Regions from separate parts of the Lentibacillus sp. genome, predicted to be linked through region 1. Evidence: riboswitches for the same ligand, from Rfam matches in the RefSeq annotation. Region 1 holds a riboswitch; the other holds the start of a gene.

Region 1 (7,886 bases):
GGATTTTACTGAAGAACACAAGATGATCGGTAAAACAACGGATGATTACATTGATGGTGAAGTTTTACCCAAGATTGATAACTTGGAAAATCATGAATTTGAATATTCTGTTGACCTGCTTAAAAAAGCGGGTGAACTCGGCCTGCTTGGAGCAGACATTCCGGAAGCTTATGGCGGGCTGGATCTGGATAAAATCAGTTCAGCCATCATCACTGAAAAATTTGCCCGTGCCGGGGGCTTTTCAATAACTCACGGTGGGCATGTCGGCATCGGAACGCTGCCAATCGTATTTTTTGGCAATGAGGAACAAAAAGAAAAATATTTGCCAAAATTGGCTACCGGTGAGATGATTGCCGCCTATGCGCTGACCGAGCCAAGTGCGGGGTCTGATGCCTTGAGCGGAAAAACAACAGCAACGCTCAATGAAGCAGGAACCCATTATATTTTGAACGGTGAAAAGCAATGGATTACCAACTCTGCTTTTGCGGATGTATTCGTTGTTTATGCGCAGGTCGATGGTGATAAATTCACAGCATTCATCGTTGAGTGCGACTTCCCCGGTGTTTCCACAGGACCTGAGGAAAAGAAAATGGGCATTAAGAGCTCCTCAACCCGGACACTGATTTTGGAAGATGCTGAAGTACCGGTTGAGAATCTGCTTGGTGACAAAGGCAAGGGCCATAAAATTGCTTTCAACATTCTGAACGTCGGCCGTTATAAACTTGCCATGGGCGGTGTCGGTGGTTCCAAGCGCGGAATCGAAGTGGCAACTAAATATGTTAATGAACGTAAACAGTTTAATACACCAATCTCCAGCTTTTCACTGACTCAGGAAAAACTGGCAACATTGGCAGTCAGAACATACGCCAATGAGAGTGCTGTTTATCGCACAGTAGGGTTATTTGAACAACGGATGGGATCACTGACAGACGAACAACTGAAAGACGGCAGGGAAGTGGCAAACGCTATCGCTGAATATCAAATTGAATGTTCCTTGAATAAATTCTCGGCGACAGAATGTTTGGATCACGTCGCTGATGAAGCCGTTCAACTGCATGGCGGGTATGGTTTTATGGAAGAGTATGAAGTGGCAAGAATGTACCGTGACTCACGGATCAACCGGATCTTTGAAGGAACGAATGAAATCAACCGTCTGATTGTGCCTGGCACGCTGATGAAAAAAGCAATGAAAGGTGAACTGCCACTTCTTCAGGAAGCACAAAAATTGCAGGAAGAACTCATGATGATGATGCCTGAAGAAATCGGCGATAATGCGCTGGAACAGGAAAAATATCTGCTGAAGAATGCCAAGAAAATGGTGCTGCTCGGCGCCGGCCTTGCTGCACAAAAATATCAGCAGAAGCTGGAACATGAGCAGGAAATTCTGGTTAACCTGGCTGACATGGTCAACGAGATTTACAATATGGAATCAGCCATTCTGCGTACTGAAAAAGCAATCAACAAAGATGGCGAAGATAAACACAAACAGAAGCTTCTTTACACACAAGTATATGTGCAGGAAGCCTTCAACCGAGTTGAAGCAGACGCAAAAGAATCACTGATTGCTGTTGAGGAAGGCGACAACCTGAGAATGATGCTGTCATCCCTGCGTAAGCTGACGCGTCACACGCCAACAAACGTGATTGCGAAAAAACGTGAGATTGCCGCGAAGATCATTGAAGAAGAAAAATACGTTGTCTGATTGAAAACAACGGAACACTGCCCCCGGCAGAATAGGCTGCGGGGCAGTATTTGTTTATAAAAGAAAAATCCCGAAATTCATGCGGAAATGCCCGAAGTTCACAAGAGAATACCCGAAGTTCACAATTAACCTGCCTGAAGTTCACAACTAACTTGCTCGAAGTTCACAACATTAAGGCTGAAATGTTCAAAATTATATGATATTATATCGCAAAAATAATAATTCCGGTCGCCTGCCTGCATTAAATTTGCTATAATGAATTTAATCTATTATATAGCAGGGGGGAAGAAGCATATGGCATTAACATTTTACTGGTACCCGAAATGCGGCACATGTCAAAAAGCGAAAAAGTGGCTTGATGCGCATGACATCGATTATACGAGCATACATATTGTAGAAGAACCTCCGACAAAAGAACAGCTGCTGGACTTAATTTCCAAAAGTGGCATGCCACCAAAGAAGTTTTTTAATACAAGTGGAAAAAAATACCGCGAGCAAAATATGAAAGAAAAAATTAAGGATGCAAGTACTGAGGAAATGGCGGAGTGGCTGGCTTCAGATGGCATGCTGATCAAACGGCCGATCGTTATGGATGGAGAGAAAGTGACGTTGGGATTTAAAGAAGATACATTCACTGAAACCTGGCTTTAAGGGGTTGTTCAAAAAGTCCGGTAACAATGACACATCGAATTTTTCGTTGGTTTGTTTTTCGCGGCTCATGTATTTAAACGCATACATTCCGCTCCTTGGAAAAGAAGAACACTTTTCCTGTGTGCGAGGCAGCTCAGTGAAGCTTACCTTGTGCTCAAAACTGCGCTGCCTCGAACTTCTCGGTCCTTGTTATCCTCCTTTTTGAACACACATTTTTAAAATAGACAGAAATACTAGAAAAATACACGGCTGCCTAGTATAGTTAGGGTGACAGCTACAATGATTTATGGAGGGATACTGATGAACTTACCGAAAGACTTGTTTTATACAGAAGATCATGAGTGGGTGAAAAAAGAAGACGGGAAAGTTCGGATTGGCATTACTGACTTTGCTCAGGATGAGCTTGGAGACATTGTTTTTGTCGAACTGCCTGAAGAAGGTGATGAACTTGAGGCGGATGAGCCATTCGGCAGTGTTGAGTCCGTTAAGACAGTTTCAGAATTGTACGCTCCGCTCAGCGGGAAAATTGTCGAAGTTAACGAGGAGCTTGAAGACAGCCCGGAATTCGTTAATGAATCACCATATGACAAAGCTTGGATGGTAGTTGTGGAGCCGTCAAATGAGTCTGATGTCGATCAGTTATTATCTGCTGAGCAATATGAAGAAGCCGTTAACAAAGAATAATAACAATTGATGATGAAAAAGCTGACTCACTCTTTAATGAGAAAGTCGGCTTTTTTAATAGTTAATGGATTCCAATCATATAATATCTATACCCCTATCATGATGTTTCCTTAAGGAGTGCAATATGGATGACAGAGTATGCCGAAAAAGTTATCATTGTGGAAGGGTTGACCGATAAGAAGCAAATCAAAAAGGTGATTGCTGAGGATGCAGAAATCATCTGTACAAACGGAACACTTGGCGTGGAAAAGTTTGATGAGCTTCTCGAAGACTATGACCTCGACAATCGGGATGTTTATATTTTGGTTGATGAGGACAGTCCGGGCATCAGACTTCGCAATCAGCTGTCACGTGAGCTTCCGCATGCCGAGCATATTTATGTCAGCAGTGATTATCGCGAAGTGGCGACAACACCTGAAAATATATTGGCTACTGAGCTGGCAGGGAAGCGATTCGAGGTTAATCCGATTTTTCTGATTTAGGGTGATTTTTTTGCAGCAGGTAACTGATGACGTATTGCAGCAAGAACATTATTTATTATATATTTATACACCATTTTGCGGGACTTGTGCGCTTGCAAGATCCATGGCCGAAAAAATAGAATCGGTTCATCAGCAGGATATTTTTTATGAAATGAATGCGTCACTCAATCCCGAGTTTATGCAGGATTATATGATTGAAAGTGTCCCTTGCCTGCTGATCAAGGAAGACGGGGGAATTAAGGATAAAGTATATGCGTTCAAGTCGATTGCCAACATATACAACTATTTGATGGAATACAGGCCGGAGCTGTTTGCTAAAAATTAATTTTGTTGGCATCTCGAGTAAGGCATGCTTGTTTTGAAAATCGATTAAAAATGAATACGGATTTTCTCTTATCCAGAGCGGTGGAGGGGCTGGCCCTATGAAACCGCGGCAACCTCAAATTTCAGTTATTTGAAAGGTGCTAATTCTTGCGAAGCGTATGCTTTGGCAGATAAGGGAACGTGAAGATGATGTGTGCATACGTCTTTCTGTTCTCTTACAGAAAGGCGTTTTTCTTTTTTAAAAAGATTGGTGGCGTTGTATTCTGATTTTGACAAAGCAGCATTTAAAGAATTGATAACAACCAGCGGTACTGGCAAAAGTTCGTTTGTGCGCCTTTTGAACTGGAAGAACGCACTCATTCTGGAAGGCGATGAGTCCCCATACGTGAATGTAGTAGCAGCGAAAAAAGAAAATAAGGATAACGAAGCCATCAACACATTAGTGGATGTGCTGCACTCTGATGAAATTCAAAACTTTATCAAAGAAGAGTTTAATGGCGCTGTGGTACCGGTTGAGGGCAAATCGGAGTGAAGTTTCACTTAAGGGAATCTACAGCATTTGGAAGTAAATTGCTCTATGCTTAAATGCAACATAGCTTAATCGTTTCAGTTATAATATATCTCATTTTTGCCGTCCACAGGCGTTTATATGCGAATTGTCGAGGTATTGAGGATATGATATTCTTAATACTGTAATCAAACGAAAGGATGGTTCACTATTAATAGTGGAATAAGAATGCATTATACTCCAGAAATGGAAAGAGCAATGCAGCAGTCGCACAAAATGGGCTATGTCGAATATGAAAGGAATCTGGAAAACCGAATAGCCGTTGAAAAAAGGCGACAGAATGAATATGAGAAATGTAAACACATGATAGCTGAAATTGACAGTCACATTCATACTTGATAAAAAACATCCGGCACTCATAAACAGGGTGCCGGATTTTAATGTTTTATATGTTTTGGCTTTGTGGTCGCCTGTTTTACTGAGCCAGCAATGCGCCTGCTCGTATTTCGGTACTCACGCTCATAGTTCTAAGCTCCCGCCCATGTTTACATACTCCGGAACATGTTAGTGATTTTCCGTCCATATTTCTCTTTTCGGGCACAAGCTTCCCGACCTTGAACAACCTCTTGAAAAAATTTCATAAAAAACAGCAATAATAACAGGGAATGTGATGATTGAAGTCGAATATGTATATAAACGAAGTCTTCAGGGAGGTACATATTTTGAAATTATTAAGCTACAGAATTAAAGGTAGCCCAGGATCATCAAGAATGGGCTTTATGCATGGAGAAAAAATTGTCGATCTTCAGGAAGCCTGGAAAAGATTGCAGCGTGACAACAGCGATAATGATGCGGCGGATGCCGCGAACAGGCTTTTCCCCGCTGAGCCGGCGCAATTTTACTCAGCTGGTTTGTCAGTCATCGAACAAGCAAAAGAGGTACAGACCTACGCAAGAACGAATCATATGGATGATATCTGCTTCAACCGCGACGGCGTCTATCTGTCCACACCAGTTCCGTCACCATCTAAAATCATATGTGTCGGCAAAAATTATGCGGCACATGCAGCGGAGATGGACAGTGATGTACCGGACTATCCGGTAATATTTGCCAAATTTGCAAATGCGCTGATCGGCCCCGAGGATGCGATTGAAAAGCCGGTGTTCGTTAATAAGCTTGACTATGAGGCTGAGCTGACGGCAGTCATCGGGAAAGAAGCGTCACATGTGAAACGTGAGGAAGCTCTTGATTACATTGCCGGCTATACAATCGGCAATGATATTTCGGCCCGTGACCTGCAGAAGCGGACACCACAGTGGCTGCAGGGTAAGACATTGGACCGTTCAACACCTGTCGGCCCATGGGTTGTGACAGCCGATGAGGTGGGTGATGTCGGCAATTCATCGGTTTATTCTTATGTAAATGGGGAGGAGCGACAATCAGCAACGACGGAAAAACTCATCTTTGATATTCCCCATCTAATCGAATTCATTTCGTCCCTAATCACACTTAAACCCGGTGACTTGATTATGACAGGGACACCGGATGGGGTTGGTATGGGGATGGAACCGCCCCAATTTTTAAATGATAAAGACACCATAGGGGTGGAAATTGACAAAATCGGGTGGATGGAAAATCGTGTGAGTGAAGTTAAGCCCGGGTTTAGTCGGCCTTCCTTGAACTTCTGGAATCGCTGTTGACTTATCGCCCCGAGCCTTTGTTCTTCCTGGCCAGCTTTTCCCAATCTTTTATTCCAGGTGGTTGTTCCAGCCAATTGTGTTTGATCATGATATCAGTTCCACTTTTTGCAAGGCGGGTAACTTCCAGCGAAAAGTATTAACGCCTCAGTTATGTTTTCATCCATATTAAGCATCGCTAAGCTCCAGACCAAGTATGAGTAAAATGTTTACGGGAAGGGATATAGAGGATCGAATATTCTGATATCAGGAATACGCTGGCGTATTCCCGGTATCAGAGAAGCTTAATCCTTTGTTTCTATGGTTCAAACAACAAAGGAACTCTCACCTTTGACAGAATAGATTCGCCAAAAATCAAACAAAAGGTGGAGTTCCTATGTATGATCATACCAATAATACGACCAATTTAAAAGCTATAGAACAATCGCTGTTTCAGTACCTTCAGGGCTACTTTCATGAGATCCTTTTAAAGGTTTTAGAGGATATGGATGTTTGGCTGATGGAAAGCCGGATCATCAACGTTATAAGTATGAGGAAAAACAAGCGGCTTCCATGGATACCGTATTCGGCTCGGTAAGGGTGAAGAGGCGAAAGCAGGAAAAGGGTTTCGAGACGGATTGGATGCGCCCGATGGGCTCAGCCGAATCCAACATGAACTTCTTTTCCCGGCGCCTGAAGAAAATGGGTTACAGCTGGTCTGAGAATGGTCTTGAAGCTATGACCACAGCCATTATTCACCGATTTGATGGCACGCTGGGAGAGGAGCTTGATTTAACATCATCAACTGAACATCAGGACGACAGTTCTCAGGAAGAAACGGTTTCGCTTAAACGATTACTGAAACAAAAGACAAGACAGTCTGTGGGAGCTATTATGGGCAGCATGCCTGTACTGTGGGGTAAGGAGCCAGGCAGTAATACAGCACAGGCGTTGCGTGGGTTAGCTGGGTTCCAGTCCCCATAAAAGCAGGATATGAAGCTCAGGAGCCAACAAGGCGTTGTATAGGTTTAGAAAACTGTTTCATATCATGTGTTAGAGCCAAAAATAGATTTATACGGGCCGCGGGTAAGATAACAACCGTCTTTACATCAACAACCAAAAACAAAATACAAAGGTCGAGAGAAACTTCCCGCAAAAACTTGACTCACTCCCGGACCAAAAAATAGTTTTATATATAACCGATTTATGTTATTTTAGTAATCAGTCTCGATAGAAAACGGTTACATCATAAGGAGTGAGAGAATACCTTGAGGATAATTATTTGAACAGGGTTTGTCCATTAAACACTTACAAAAATCAATAAAGTTTATGCGCTAAAACATTAAATAAAATAATAACAACAACTGGGAGAGAAAACATCATGGAAATTATTAAAGGAACACTCTTACTACTTATTGTACTGGCTTTATTTACGATTTTTAACCATAAAGCACCCAGAGGGATGGAGGCAATGGGCGCATTAGCAAGTGCAGCTATTGCCACTTTTTTAGTTGAAGCCTTTCAACGTTATGTAGGTGGGGACTTATTAAATATTGAGTTTTTAGGTGAAGTAGGAGATGCGGCCGGCGGTATGGGCGGCGTTGCTGCGGCAGCTCTTGTTGCGATTGCAATGGGTGTTTCGCCCGTGTATGCTTTAATGCTTGGTGTGTCCTGTGCCGGTTTAGGACTCATACCGGGATTTATTGCAGGTTACTTAATGTCATTTATCGTCAGGAAAATTGAAACCAAAGTGCCTGATGGCCTTGATTTAATTGTTACAATTATTGTTGCAGCCCCGCTGGCCCGTATATTGGCTGTTTGTGCTGATCCACTGGTCGATCTTACACTGCTTAATATCG
Region 2 (7,886 bases), on a different contig from region 1:
TGTGTTGTCAACGAAAGCAAAGCTGTCGGACGGGCTGATCAATTGGATCCTGACATGGGGAAACCGTGCGAAAGTGCTATCCCCGGAACATTTGGTGAAACGAATAAAGGAGCAGATCAGGCAAATGATCGACATGTACGTTGGCGATTAGGTCAGGTTTTTGTTTAATGAAAAGAAAGATATTACTCTTCAATAGCTGTAGCCGCATTTCTCCAGTTTAGAACTTTTCAAACAAAAAGGGGCTGGGACAAAACTAAAACGTTCAACACTAAAAACGAATGATAGCCAGGAGATTCTAGTAAAATGTAGGTATATGTTTTAACTACCGCTTCGGAAAAACACTACGCTTTCCGGGGGCGGCTGATGAGCCTCCTCGTGCTTTCAGCACTCCGGGGTCTCATCCAGGCCTATGCTCCCCCCAGGAGTCTCCGTATTTTTCCTGCGCTGGTTTACGCGGAACCCCATGTTACAACAAAAAGAAAAATCCGAACTGATTCGAAAGCTATCTGAAGAAATTTGAATCATCGTTCGGATTTTGCTTTACCTTAAATGCTTTTGTCCCAGCCCCATCAATAGTATCTTTTTTCGATTCCCAATGTTTCGTAAGGTATTTCAATATTAAAAGCAAGGTTGTTAGATTCCAGGTCAAAACTTTCGACACTGACGTTTAAGTTACTTCTAATTTCCATATCGGTTACTGCGACGTAGATTTCTTCATTTTTCGGATCGACCGTTACCCACTCCGGCATTGGCAGGTACTTTTTCAGGTACTCCATAATCTTTTTGTTAGGCAGTGCCAGTTTACCGATAGAAATTGATTCCTGTTTCAGAATGACATCGCCGTTGTCCTGGACAACTGGTTCCAGATGTACGGACACCGGAACAGTTGATGAAAAAACAGGAAGTTCCCCGATCAATTCCACATCCTTATCAAGTGAAATACTGTACTGATGGTCACTATCGTCCAGCAGTGTTTCAATATAAGCATTTACCAGCTCATTGACATTTTGCTTCGAGGTCCGCACCGTAAACTCCGAGCTTCGTTGCGTGTTGTCTTCTGACGGTGTCGGTGTCTCTGTTTCAGATACTGGCCAGAAAATAAGCGCCAGGATGCAGAGGAGTACCAGCACGTTAAAACCAAGGAGCCAGAAGAAAATGCATTTCCATGTGTTTCTTTTCTTTTTATGTTTCGGCACAGTGTCCGCCCCCCTATTGTTCTGTTACATATTTCAATACACGTCTGGCAAAAAGTTGGTACCCCTGATGGCTCGGATGAAAATTATCCTCCGCAAACAATTCTTTATCCCCGCTTTTGAATAAGTCCGCGATCGGTATGAATGTCGCATGATCATATTGCTCTGTTATGCGCCGGCTGGTTTTATTCCAGTCCTCGACAATCATGCTCAGTTCTTTTATATTCGGAAAGTAATGCATGAAAGGATTATATATACCGATTAAATAAATCTCAGCGTTATCATTCAAAGTGTTTATTTTATCAAGAATTTCCTGTAAGTTATCTTCGTATGCTTCTTTTGCCGGTGTGAAATCATTAATCTTCAAATCGGTGAAATTTTCTTTAACGACCTGCATAATATCATTAGCCCCGATAGTAATCAGGACGATATCAGCTTCTTCAACGGACTGAGTTACCTTTGGTTTCTCAAGCCGTTTTAGAAGCTGATCCGATCGATTTCCGCGTTTGCCGTAATTATCAAATGTCACCAGCTGATTGTTTCGATTAATTGTATTGTCCAAAATACCGACATAACCGCCATCCACAACATTATCACCGACACCTTGGGTCAATGAATCACCAAGAGCCGTAACGTTTGCTTCCCGATTGGAAAAAAAGTTAATGGTACGTTGGACGGCTTCACTGAATATGTCCTGCAGATTTGTCATCGGCTTTCCGGTTGTTTCCGCAGACGTCTGATTATCGTCCTGGGATGTTTTTTCTTCTTTGTCGGCAGTGTCTTTGGTATCTTCTTTCTGTTCCTGCTGTTCATTGTTATCAGTGGATACGTTCTTGGAATTTTCCGGCGGATCCACGACGAGAAAGAGTGTTATGCCAATAAGCAGTATGCCCAAAATAATGAGCGTGTATAGTCTTTTATTCATGATTTCACACCTATTGTAAGTTATTCTTGTGGTGCTGGCTGGGTTCATCATATATATGTAATGCTTTAATTTGCAAGTGTCAGGCTTTCCAGTACATTTAATTCACATATAATGTTCGGTAAACCACTGAAAACAGCGGCTGGCTGCTCGTAAATGTCCGATTATGTTCAACTGACATATAGTGAATACACCGCTATGTAGTTTTATTTTATTATACCATGATTACGCTTGGCTAATCCCCACTATATATCATATTTAAACTTAAAAAATTCGCCTTCAATCGAAGGCGAATTTTTAAGTTGCAGTTTTATAAACAGTTTTTAAGCCTGGACGTTCGCTGGTGCTTTTCGGACGCCGTTTTTCCGGATACTTACGGCTTCCTCGTAAGCATTTTTGTCTGAAATAACGGTTATCCCGGCAGTCTGCACGTTCTCCGGTGTCCGGACTGCAGCAGGGTTTTCCGCCCAAACAATACGGGTGTTTTTCTCGTTCAACTGTTTGGTTAAGTCTGCCGGAAGTGCCTGATCATTGGTCAGAACGGCATCAACCGTTAATGGGACGTTGTTTATTTGATCAAACGTCTTATCAGTTAAAATCGTTTTTTCTGACGGATTGATTGAAACAATTTGAAATCCGAGCTGCTGCAGCCGTTTTGCACTTTGGTAAACTGAACTGTCCGTTGAATCCAGCCCGAATACAGCAATTGTTTTTTGGCGTATGCCGCCATTCGCACGGTCAAACGGCGAAGCGAGCAGCCAGTTAATGGCATCTTCTTCGGTCGGTTCAATGGTTGGTGCTTTACCGGTTGCCTTTGCAATCGCATGATCAAGATCGGCCAGCGTGTCTTTTGTTGATTCCAGCCCGATTGACAGACGAACTAATTCTTCGGTTACACCGCTTTTTTTTAGGTCCTCGGTGCCAAGCTGCTGGTGGGTGGTGGATGCCGGGTGGATAATCAGTGATTTTGCATCCCCGACGTTGGCAACGTGTGACCAAAGATTAACGCTGTCGATTAATTTCCTGCCTGCTTCACGCCCGCCTTTAATGCCGAATGTGATGATTGATCCGTAACCGTTTTGCAAATATTTATCCGCTAAGTTGTGGGAAGGGTGTTCTTCCAGCCCCGGATAGTTAACCCATTCGACGGCGGGATGATTTTTCAGATAGTCTGCCACTACTTCAGCATTTTGATTGTGACGTTCAACGCGCAGATGGAGCGTTTCAAGGCCTTGCAGCAGCAGGAATGCATTTTGCGGGCTCAGACTGGCACCGATATCCCGCAGCAGCTGGACACGCAATTTCGTAGCAAACGCAGCTGGTCCGACATCGACATAGCGCAGGCCGTTATAGCTTTCATCTGGCTCGGTAAACCCAGGAAAGTTCCCGTTGCCCCAGTTGAAACGACCACCATCAACAACGACGCCTCCAATCGCGGTACCGTGCCCCCCGATCCACTTAGTGGCGGAATGGACAACAATGTCAGCTCCCCAGGAAAGTGGTTTTGTGCCGTATGGTGTTGCAAACGTATTGTCAATAATAAGCGGGATATCATGATCATGTGCGATCCCGGCGAGTACCTCAAGATCCAATACGTTCAAACTTGGATTGGTAATGATTTCACCAAATATTGCTTTTGTTTTATCGGTAATCGCATTTTTGATGGCATCATGGTCTGTGCCGTCGACAAGTTTTACATTAATACCATATTTAGGCAATGTGTTAGCAAATAAATTGTATGTGCCGCCGTACAGATTACTGTCAGCGATAATTTCATCACCGCTGCCGGCAAGGTTCAAAATGGACAAGGTGATAGCGGCCATTCCGGATGAAGTGGCAACGGCTGCAACACCATCTTCGAGAAGGGCCATTCGCTGTTCAAACGCATCATTGGTCGGGTTCATAATACGGGTATAGATGTTGCCTGGCTCCGCAAGTCCGAATAGATTTTGAGCGTGTTCGGTATCCCGGAACACATAGGAAGTTGTCTGATAGATTGGAACCGCCCGGGATCCGGTTGTCGGATCTGGCTCCTGACCTCCGTGAAGCAGTTGTGTTTCCTGGTTGGGAAGATGAAAATTGGTCATGAAAAATTCCTCCTTAAGTAATGGTGTATTTCTGTATTCAGTGAAGATAAGCGGTTGGAGGGATGAAACAAAAACCCCCTTCATAAGAGAAGAGGGTTGTTTATGTAACCGGTCCTCCCCTTATCTTCCAGATCCCGCCTGATCTGTAGGATTTAGCACCTTTCAAGGCAAAGTGACTTGCCTCGATGGTTGCCGGGCTTCGCAGGGCCTATCCCTCCACCGCTCTTGATAAGAGATTCAAATGTTATTAATTTAATGAACATTATATACATGGTTCAGTCTATTAGTCAAGTATTTTTTGAATTTTTAACTCTTTTAGTAAAGATTGTTGCTGCTTTTGCATAAGCCTCCTTTTTCATCGGAGTTGATATAAACTGCGACGTGCTATGAAAAGATGTGTGAGTGCAATAATACCGCTTCGGAAAAACACTTGGTGCTCGTCGTGTTGCAAGAACTTTGGTGAAGCAGCACTCCTCGTAACTCGCAGATTACTCGGTGGATGTTTCGCTCGTCGCTTTCCGCGGTCGGCTGGTGAGCCTCCTCGAACTCAGTTCTGCGGGGTCTCACCGATGCCTTTCCTCCCGCTGGAGTCTCCGTATTTTTCCTTCGCTGGTTTGGAGATATTTCGCTTCTAATCATTATGGGTTCTATTATGATGGTTGATTGGAGCGGAGGGCAGTTGTCTCCTGCGGGAAAGCGGGCGGCTAAGATCTGAGCGGGAAGCCGTCTTTGCTTCCGAGGAAGCTGAAGCGTTGCCCGCGGAAAGCAGCTGCCCGAAGCGGAAATCAACTCTGTCACTACATCGCAGTTTATAAAATTTGTAAAAAAACAATAATCTTTTTGAAAACAATCTAGCTTTTTTCCTGCCGGCGAATCGATTTTGGATGGGCAGAAGCCATGTAAATAATGAGAGCTGCCCAGATCAATGCAAAAGAAGTCAGATGTGCAGTGGAGAAAGTTTCCTTATAAACAAACACACCGAGAATCAGGATGATGGTTGGTGCAATATACTGCAAAAATCCGACCATCGATAATGGAATCTTTCTTGCACCAGTTGCGAACAGGAGAAGCGGAACAGCAGTTGCCACGCCAGCTCCAATCAATAATGGGCCTGTAGTGGAAAACATGATATCCGGTTCTATGGAACTATCCGGTATGAAAAGCAGATAAATAAGGGCAATGGGTGAAACGATCATGGTTTCGATGGTTAGTCCGAACATGGCACTGATATCGACCGTCTTTTTCAAAAGACCATAAATGGCGAAGCTGAACGCCAGCACCAGCGCTACCCATGGAAATACACCATAGCTGAAGGTGAGATTGACGACTCCGACTCCGGCCAGAATAAATGCGAACAGCTGCCGTCTTGTCAGCGATTCTTTTAACACAATCATCCCCAATAAGATACTGACAAGCGGGTTGATGTAATAGCCGAGACTTGTCTGGATGACATGATCATTATTGACGGCCCAGATAAAGGTGAGCCAGTTCAAACTGATAACAAAAGAGGCAAGCGTAATGCCAATCAATTGTTTCTTATTTTTTATGATTGTTTTAAATTCCTGGACGAACGGTTTCCATTTCCGCACAGCGAAAACGATGACAAGCATAAAAATAAATGACCAGAGAATGCGGTGAGCTAATATTTCATCAGGGGATGTGTCATTGAGCAGTTTCCAGTAAATTGGCAAAAACCCCCATAAAAAATAGGCGCTGACGGCATATAGAATACCTGCTTTATTTTCCTGGTTCATGGTGTGCCTCCTTTATGTAATGGTGCTGAATTATGTAAATAATCCAAGTTTAGATCCTATTCTATAAAAAAGCAATCAGCCTGCACTGCTCTTTTAGAGGAAACGCTTTCAAAATTGTTCAGAATGCAATAAAATAATAGTATAGCAGTTTTATCCTGCCTTTACAGACAGTCAGCTGTCCCGCAATAAAATGATAAAGACAGTAAAATTCTTAATGGCGCGAGAAGTTGCCTGTACAGGTCCGATTGCGTTCAACTATCATTCAGCGTGAAAAAGCGCTGCGCTGGATGAAATTTCAATTTATAGGGGGATTATCAATGACGAAAAATCATAAATACTTCGAAACATCCGCTATTCATGACGGTTATGATCCGTCCGATGTGCTGGGGAGTCTTACCACACCGCTGTTCCAGACATCCACGTTTACATTCAGAACCGCGGAGGAAGGGGAGCGCCGTTTTGCCGGTGAGGAAGATGGCTATATGTATTCAAGGCTTGGCAATCCGACCGTCAAAGTTCTCGAGGAAAAAATGGCTGCCCTGGAAAAGGGAGAGCGAGGATTGGCATTTGCGTCAGGGATGGCCGCAGTTTCGGCGGTTCTGGTTGCACTGACGAAAGCAAACGATCATATTCTATGTTCGGCGGGTTTATACGGCTGTACATTTGGTTTAATAAGTATGATGAAAGAAAAATATAACATTGAACACGATTTTTCAATGATGGAAACAAAGGATGAGGTGCGGGCATTAATCCGGCCGGAAACGGCTTGCATTTATGTTGAGACACCGATTAATCCGACAATGAAACTGATTGATCTGGAAATGGTTGCAGAGGTGGCACATGAACATGGCATACCGGTTGTGGTCGATAACACATTCGCCTCACCGTATTTGCAGCGCCCGCTTGAACTTGGCTGTGATGTCGTTATTCACAGTGCGACCAAATACATTGGCGGACATGGTGATGTCATAGCCGGGGTCGCTGTCGGGAAGAAGGATTTCCTGGATAACGTGCAGATGACGACACAGAAAGATATGGGTGGCATCATGTCACCGCTTGATGCGTGGCTCCTGATCAGAGGCCTGAAAACTCTCCCGATCCGGGTTGACCGGCACTCTGACAATGCAGAAAAGATCTATGCAAAGTTGAACAGCCATCCAAAAGTGAGCCGTGTTCTATATCCGGATGACAGTGACCATCCTGATTACCGCATTCGGCAAAACCAAATGAAACGCGGCGGCGGTCTCATTTCCTTTGAGATAAACGGCACAAAAAAGGATGCGCAGAACATGCTGAATAATCTCGGCTTTATCAAAATTGCCGTCAGTCTGGGGGATGCCGAGACGTTGATTCAGCATCCGGCAACGATGACCCACTCGGTCGTTCCGGAAGCATCCAGGCAGGAAATGGGAATAACCGACCAGCTTATCCGGTTATCGGTCGGGCTTGAAGAATGGGAAGACGTCTGGGAAGACTTGGAGCAGGCGCTGGATCGGCTATAATTATGGCCGTTTATCCCAAGGCTCGAGTGTCCCGACAACCGTCTCGTCTTTATCCGATTTGATTGCTTGAATGACGCCATCTGAAATTTCTTCGTGTGTGAGCCATCTTGAGTGGTTACTTTCCACAATAAATCCCAGATAGACACGCCTGTACAGACATTTTTTCGGTACAGGCGTGTTTTCTTTAATCCAAAAACGTGCACTGCTCTGAACATGAAACAAATGCCATGAATTATTTGCATGATAATCCTGTATGACGTTCAAAATATCGGATAGTGCATTTGGTGCTGTCGAGTGAATCCAACTGACAACGATATCCGGGACCCCATCGGCTGCTAAAACGCTAGTCAGTTGTTGTTTCAGCTGTTCGCTGTCTCGATAATCAACTGATATACCATAACTGTTTTCCGGATGCTTGCTTTCAATCC

What was found. Region 1 has a riboswitch for S-adenosylmethionine ahead of VK097_RS02685 (MetQ/NlpA family ABC transporter substrate-binding protein). Riboswitches for the same ligand answer to the same signal wherever they lie in the genome.
Region 2: another riboswitch for S-adenosylmethionine. It lies ahead of VK097_RS00030 (PLP-dependent aspartate aminotransferase family protein); the one in region 1 lies ahead of VK097_RS02685 (MetQ/NlpA family ABC transporter substrate-binding protein).

What each region holds. Positions count from the first base shown of each region.
Region 1 covers NZ_DATGTT010000013.1:72,550-80,435, forward strand. The annotation lists gene VK097_RS02660 (acyl-CoA dehydrogenase FadE) at 1-1,702, shown strand, start outside; gene VK097_RS02665 (arsenate reductase family protein) at 1,997-2,353, shown strand; gene gcvH (glycine cleavage system protein GcvH) at 2,654-3,037, shown strand; gene VK097_RS02675 (toprim domain-containing protein) at 3,166-3,519, shown strand; gene VK097_RS02680 (thioredoxin family protein) at 3,530-3,844, shown strand; SAM riboswitch class I at 3,910-4,020, shown strand; gene VK097_RS02685 (MetQ/NlpA family ABC transporter substrate-binding protein) at 4,100-4,375, shown strand; gene VK097_RS15520 (YuzK family famiily protein) at 4,628-4,750, shown strand; gene VK097_RS02690 (fumarylacetoacetate hydrolase family protein) at 5,122-6,051, shown strand; gene VK097_RS02695 (UPF0236 family transposase-like protein) at 6,541-7,011, shown strand; gene VK097_RS02700 (PTS sugar transporter subunit IIC) at 7,409-7,886, shown strand, end outside.
Region 2 covers NZ_DATGTT010000001.1:2,259-10,144, reverse strand. The annotation lists gene VK097_RS00045 (helix-turn-helix transcriptional regulator) at 1-151, shown strand, start outside; gene VK097_RS00040 (YpmS family protein) at 570-1,196, opposite strand; gene VK097_RS00035 (SGNH/GDSL hydrolase family protein) at 1,210-2,118, opposite strand; gene VK097_RS00030 (PLP-dependent aspartate aminotransferase family protein) at 2,439-4,202, opposite strand; SAM riboswitch class I at 4,320-4,437, opposite strand; gene rarD (EamA family transporter RarD) at 5,054-5,956, opposite strand; gene megL (methionine gamma-lyase) at 6,274-7,458, shown strand; gene VK097_RS00015 (short-chain dehydrogenase) at 7,459-7,886, opposite strand, start outside.